2 regions of the Bradyrhizobium sp. UFLA05-89 genome follow, and region 2 is predicted to be linked to the other one. Evidence: predicted binding sites of a transcription regulator. Region 2 holds the regulator's gene; the other holds the start of a gene.
What was found. Region 2 encodes LexA, which represses DNA repair genes until DNA is damaged. Its sites were predicted from a motif close to TGTTCNNNNTGTGTTCNG; they were not measured.
Positions count from the first base shown of each region.

Region 1: a site for LexA is predicted at 1,739-1,756, ahead of SO139_RS16115 (ATP-dependent Clp protease adaptor ClpS). Genes of this name have one in related genera too.

Region 1 is NZ_JBANBA010000026.1:32,046-35,461, reverse strand. It holds gene SO139_RS16115 (ATP-dependent Clp protease adaptor ClpS) at 1-1,706, opposite strand, end outside; gene SO139_RS16110 (MDR family MFS transporter) at 1,812-3,416, opposite strand, start outside; gene SO139_RS16105 (HlyD family secretion protein) at 3,373-3,416, opposite strand, start outside.
Region 2 is NZ_JBANBA010000029.1:5,836-9,251, forward strand. It holds partial or broken gene SO139_RS17210 (ComEC/Rec2 family competence protein) at 1-73, shown strand, start outside; gene SO139_RS17215 (hypothetical protein) at 82-519, opposite strand; gene lexA (transcriptional repressor LexA) at 1,143-1,841, opposite strand; gene SO139_RS17225 (molybdopterin molybdotransferase MoeA) at 2,017-3,228, opposite strand.

The sequences.
Region 1 (3,416 bases), on a different contig from region 2:
GCGCCGCCGAGCAGCTGCGCATTGAGGCGACCGCCGGAGAACAGCATGTCGTCGAGCGCCTCATTGATGTCGGCTGAGATGACGGAATGGCCACCGTCACGCGCCAGGCTCGCCTGTGCCAGCCGCCGCATCAATTCCTTGATGAAGGCGCAACTCGTACCTTCGCTGCGCCGCGCCGCTTCGATGATGATCGCGTCATCGAGCGGCAGCCCCTTGCCGTAGAGTCGTACCAGCCTGCTGCGGCCGATCTCGTCGGGGAGAGGCACTTCGATGGCCTGGTCGATGCGGCCGGGCCGGCCGGCAAGCGCACCTTCGAGGTCCTCCGGCCGGTTGGTGGTCAGGACGAACAGGATGTCTGCATCCTCCTTCAGCCCGTCCATCTCGTTGAGCAACCTGTTCAGCAGCGATTCCTCGCACGGACCCATGTCATTGCGGTTGCGGGCGATGAGATCGACATCCTCGATCACCACCATCGAGGGCTGGAGGAGCCGCGCCAGGCTCATATACGCGCCGAGAAGGCCCATTTGCTCGGCGGTGATGATCAGGGTCGTATGCCCGGGCAAATGCGTCGCGAGATAGCGGATTGTGTGCGTCTTGCCGGTGCCCGGCGGGCCGTACAGCAAAATGCCCTTGCGCGTCGACTGGCCGAGCTGGCGCAATTGATCGCGGGTGCCGACGAATCTCAGGACGTTGCGATCAAGCAGCCGCAGGGTCTGCTCCGGCAGGATGACCTCGTCGCGTGCGACCAGCGGCAGGCGGTGTACGGTGATGCCGCGAGAGCGGCCGCGATAATCGCGGTCGGCGTCGAGCGAGAGGATTTTGCCGCGATAGGTGCGCGCGGCCTGCATCGCCTGCTCCAGCTCGCCGAAGCATCGCTGGACGAGGGCCGCGCCTGCGATGCCCGAGGGTACGGCGATTTCGATCCGAATTCCGGCCTCACGGCTGTATTCACGATGCGCGCAGAGCAGTACCGCGTAGCGGAGATCGCCCTGCGTGCACAGCCACAGCCCGTTGTCGAGGCACTTGACCGGATTGTTCTCGCCAACGTCGACATCGAAATATTGCAGCGGTGCAATCGCCTGCGCATGGCGGCCGTCACGCAGAAGTCTCGCAATCGACAGCGTCTCGTAGCGTTGTTCGTCGTTGATGCCGAACAACCGGATCGCGGAGGCGAGCAGCCGATCGATGGCCGCCTGGACGTCCGCGCGCATGTGTCCTGGAAACTGGCGAACCGTGGTGACGAGCTTGCTGAGCGGGACGCCGGTAAAATGCCGGTCCAGAACCTCGCAGGCATATTCGAACTCCTCTTCTTCCGGCTCATGGCCCGTGTTGCCTGCCGCACGCATGCAGTCGCTGCACAACCAGATCGTACGGCTCCCGAGCCGCACGTCGGTCTGCGCCTCGGGCTTGCCGCAAAGTTCGCAACTCGTCTTGACCGGCTCGAGCGTGATCCGCAGGCCGTGACCCGCAAATTGAATGTGCTGCAGCGCAGATTTGAGAAGGGCATCGGCGACGGATCGCGGGTAGGGGCCGCAACCTGCTCGTTGCTCCCGCTCAATCCGGGTCATCAGCGCGACCGCGTCACGCTCCGACTTGCCGAAAACCCGGCGCAGCAGCTCGATTACGAATTCCTCCGGCGTATCTTCATCATCATGAATCACGAGCTGGGCCGGCCCGCCGCCATCGCTGTACATATCACTCATCATGAAATTAACTCGTGCTACAACTTAAACTTGAATGGAACAAAGAAAGAACATAAAAAATGGCGGCCGTCAAGCGTGACGGCCGCTCAAAAAATGGATGGGCGACGCCTAGTGCGCCGGGCCGCCCGCCACCTTGCCGCGCCGCATCAGCAGCACCGCGATCGCGGCCAGCACCAGCACGACGCCGATCACGGCAAAGGTGTCGGAAAAGCCCATCACCAGCGCCTGGCGCTTGACCAGCTTGCCGAGCGCGATGACGGCCTGCTCATGCGCGGCGTTGGGATCCGGCACGCCATGGGCGACAAAGTAGTTCGTGAGCTGCGCGATGCGGCCGCGGACCTCCTCGCGGCCGAGCGTCACGGATTGCCCGATGATGTTGGAATGGAATTGCTCGCGCTTGGTAACGATGGTCGCGAGCACGGCGGTGCCGATCGCGCCGCCGAGGTTGCGCATCATGTTGGAGATGCCGGAGGCGGCGGCCGCGTCCTGCGGCGCGACGCTGCCGAGGCTGAGCGCGGAGAGCGGCGCCAGCGTCAGCGCCTGGCCGACCGCTCGCACGACGTTGGGCGCGAGGAACTGATCGCCCGCATAATCGAGCGACATCATGATGTTCATGAAGGAGCTCGTGGCGAACAGCAGCAGGCCGACGGTCGCGATATAGCGGGCATCGAAGCGCTGCATCAGCTTCGGCACCAGCGGAATCAAGAGAAGCTGCGGCAGGCCGGTCCAGGCCAGCACGTTGCCGATCTGCTCGGCGTTGTAGCCCTGCACCTGGCCGAGATAGGCGGGCAGCAGATAGACCGAGCCGAACAGAGCGAAGCCGAGGAAGACCGAGGCGATCGTGCCGACGCCGAAATTCCATTGCGTGAGCAACCGCAGGCGCAACAGCGGCTTTTCCACGACCAGCTCATTGTAGATGAACAGCGCGAGGCTGACGGCCGCGACAATGGCAAGTCGCACGATGAAGGGCGAGCCGAACCAGTCGTCCTTGTTGCCTTCCTCGAGCACGGCCTGGAGCGAGGCCAGGCCGACGGCCATTGTGGCGATGCCGAACCAGTCGCCTTCGCGCAGCAGGCCCAGCTGAAGCGGCTGGCGCTCCAGCGTGAAGAACAGCGTGGTGACCATGACCGCGGTCGGGACGACGTTGACGAAGAAGATGGTCTGCCAACCGTAATTCTCGGTGAGATAGCCGCCGATGGTCGGGCCGATCGCGGGCGCAAAGGTCACCGCGAGCGAGAACATCGCAAGGCCAATCGGCTGCTGGCCCTTGGGCAGCTTGGTGAAGACGAGCGTGAAGGCCATCGGGATCAGCACGCCGCCGAAGAAGCCCTGCAAGCCGCGCATCGCGATCATCGAGGGCAGGTCGTGGGTGAAGGCGCAGGCGACGGAGAATGCCGCAAACAGCGTCGCAAAGCTCAGGATGATGTTACGGAACGAGAACACGCGCGACAAATAGTCGGTGAGCGGGATGACGATGATTTCGCCGATCAGATAGGACGTCGAGATCCAGGAGCCGTTGTCGACGCCGGTGCCGATGCCGCCCTCGATGTTGAGCAGCGAGGCGTTGGTGATCTGGATGTTCAGGATCGCCATGAAGGCGCCGATCATCGCCGCGAAGACGGCGATCCAGATCGTGGCGCTGGCGCGATTCGGGTCAGTGACGACGCGATCAGGCGTCGCGGCCGGAATCGAGCGTGCGGGCGCTGGGATTGA
Region 2 (3,416 bases):
CGCACCGCGGCCGGCTACTCCACGCAGCAAGGATGCTACGCCATCGGAGGCCGACCTGCAGGCCGAGGATTGAAAGACGCGTCAGCCGATCGGCAGGCGTGTCGTGGGCGTCGTGGTCGTGTGCTGCTCGACGGCGGGCTGCTCTGTCTTCTCGCCGAGCGGCTGCGTCACCGGCAATTGCAGAACCGTGGCACGCTGTCCCTCGACGAGCTGCGTTACCAGCACGTAGTTGCCGTCGGGGAATTCGATCGCATCATGATGACGATCGGGAATGTGCGGATCGACCTTACCGAACTTGCCGACGCGGGAATTGACGGTGCGCGTCCAGATCCAGCGATTGTCGTAGCGGACGTTGTCGGCGAAGGCGAGCTCGGTGCCTGGCAGGAGGCAGACGGCAACCGAGAGATCACGCTCCGACGCAAATCCACGCGTCGAGGTGCCGCGGAAGGTTGTCGTGACGATCGTCTCGCCGACTTGAGCGGGGCGGGTCGCAACGGCATGTAGGCTGTAGTCACACATCGGAGTGCTCCTCATGCGAGATAGCAGGTCCGCGCCCCCCCGGAGGCGCAGGCCTCTACCAGAGTTGGAAGCCTACGAGTGTATCGCGTTTGTGGGCAAATCTGCGGCCCGTCTGCGCATCGCCCGATCACATTATCTTTCCCGGCAAACGAGGAACAAAGCCTCTCGCCGAGACTCTATCTTGGTTCACATCATTCACTCACGCGAGCTTCCATCAGCGCCGGCAGCGGAGTACCCTGAAGAGGGCCAGCTCGCCTGCGGCGCAGGTGCGATCGCATTGTTGGAATTGCGGAATGGCGCGCTGGTTGCCGCCGCGTGCTCTGCCTTTCGGGCGGCGTGGCCTTTCGGGCGGCGTGGTGTTGCGCTGCATCGCTCGCAGGTGCCGATCCCGCGATCAAGGCTGCCGAGATCACGCCTAAAATCACCTGCCGCATGGGTTTTGTCCTCTGCAGCCCGCACAGCGCATTCGCGCCTGCCATGCTTGAGGATTAGCTCTGTGCAGGTGTAGGGATAATCACAGTGGAAGCGACAACGCTATTTTGCTGGAGCGGACGATCCGTCCGCCCGTATCGCCGTGCGATGGCTGGCAATCTGCCGGGCAATCGGTACTTTCTGCTGGGCAATCAGTACTTCCGATACAGCCCGATCAGCTTGCCCTGAATCTTCACCCGGTTCGGCGGCAGGATGCGCACCTCATAGGCGGTGTTGGCGGGCTCCAGCGCGATCGACGCGCCGCGCCGGCGGAAACGCTTGAGCGTCGCTTCCTCGTCGTCGATCAGCGCCACCACGATGTCGCCGGTGTCAGCGGTCTCGTTGCGCTGGATCAGCGCCATGTCGCCATCCAGGATGCCGGCATCGACCATCGAATCGCCGCGCACTTCGAGCGCATAGTGCTCGCCCGAGCCGAGCATGTCCGGAGGCACGCTGATGGTGTGGCTGCGGGTCTGCAACGCCTCGATCGGCGTGCCGGCCGCGATCCGTCCCATCACGGGCACGGCGACCGGACGCTCGCCGTCGTCGACAGACGCGCTGGCGCTCCGCACCTTGCCGAGATTGCCTTCGATGACGCTCGGCGTGAAGCCGCGGCGGCCGGCGCCTGCGGCTTGAAGCTCGGGCAGCTTGATGACCTCGATGGCGCGCGCGCGGTTAGGCAGGCGACGGATGAAGCCGCGCTCTTCCAGCGCGGTGATCAGGCGGTGAATGCCGGACTTCGAGCGCAGATCGAGCGCGTCCTTCATCTCATCGAAGGAGGGCGGCACACCGCTTTCCTTGAGGCGCTCACTGATGAACCGCAGAAGCTCGTATTGTTTGCGCGTTAACATCTCGACCAAATCCCCCGGTTGATGTCGTTCGATTCCGAGACGCCAGATTCAGCAGAAGCCGCTAGATGCTCGAAACAAATCATGAACGGACACTATATGTTCGATATGTGTTCCGCAACCACTTAATTTTGTGTGAACGCGGCGAAGTTCGCATCACGCGCGAATCAGATTGCACTCACAAGGGCAGCCGCAACACCTCGCAAGGCGTGCCTGCTTCGGCCTTTGGCGCGAACGGCGCGCGCACGAGAAGTGCTTGTGCGGTAGCAAGATTCGCAAGCAGCGAGGAGTCCTGGTGGTTGACGGGAACGGCCACCAGCGTGCCGTCCTCGCGCTCCTCGAGCCGTGCGCGCAAATAGTCCTCGCGGACGTCGTTGGGCCCGACGTCGCGCCCGAGCACGGCGCGCTCGCGGCGGTGATGAACGCGCGAGCGGCCAGCAAGCGCGCGAATCAACGGCACCATGAACAGGAAGCCGCAGACATAGGACGAGACCGGATTGCCGGGCAGGCCGATCACCCGCATCGCGCCGAGATGGCCGTGCATCATCGGCTTGCCCGGCCGCATCGCGATCTTCCAGAACGCCATCTCGAAGCCTTCGGCCTGGAGCGCTGGCCTGACCAGATCGTGGTCGCCGACCGACGCACCGCCGGTCGTGATGAGGATGTCGGCGCCGCTCTCGCGGGCCCGGCGGATCCCGGCGGTGGTCGCCGCAACCGTATCGGCGGCAATGCCGAGATCGACCGTTTCGGCGCCCTCGGCCCGCGCCAGCGCGTGCAGGGCGTAGCCGTTGGAGAAGACGATCTGGCCCGCGCCGGGCGTTGCGCCCGGCATCACCAACTCGTCGCCGGTCGCGAGAATCGCGACCCTCGGCCGGCGACGCACGGCAAGCTCCGGATGGTTCATGCCGGCGGCCAGTGAGAGGTCGCGTTCGGTGAGTCTGGCTCCCTGTCGCAGGAGCACGTCGCCCTCGAAGAAATCGACGCCAGCAGGACGGATGTGCCGTCCAGCGATCGCGGCCTCCTTGATCGTGACGCGCCTGCCGTTTGCGACCGTGTCCTCCTGGATTACCACCGCGTCCGCGCCATCGGGCACCACGCCGCCAGTGAAGATCCGCACGGCCTGGCCCGCGCCAACCGCTCCCGCAAATGGCCGGCCGGCCGCGACCTCGCCGATCACGGTGAGCTCTGCGTCCACCGTCGCCGCGTCGGCGGCGCGCACCGCATAGCCATCCATCGCCGACATCGCCTGCGGCGGCTGCGTACGCCGCGCGGCGACATCGCGCGCCAGCACGCGATGGTAGGCCGCATCCAGCGCAACCATCTCCTCGGCCACCGGCTCTACGCCGGCAAGCACTGCGGCAAGCGCGTCGGACACCGGCATCAGGGCCACGGGCAAACTCCTGCTGAGCAAATCGAAGGACAGGTCGCGTTGCGTTCTAGCCGAGTGCAGGCTTCGAGGCAAAAGGGGGCGATCACGAAGGCGGAGATGAATTGTCCCTCCAGCACCGGAACGGCAGGGATGCCCTTTAGGACAATATCGCGCCTTTCCGCTTCCAGCTCAGAATTGCCGCGCGCCAT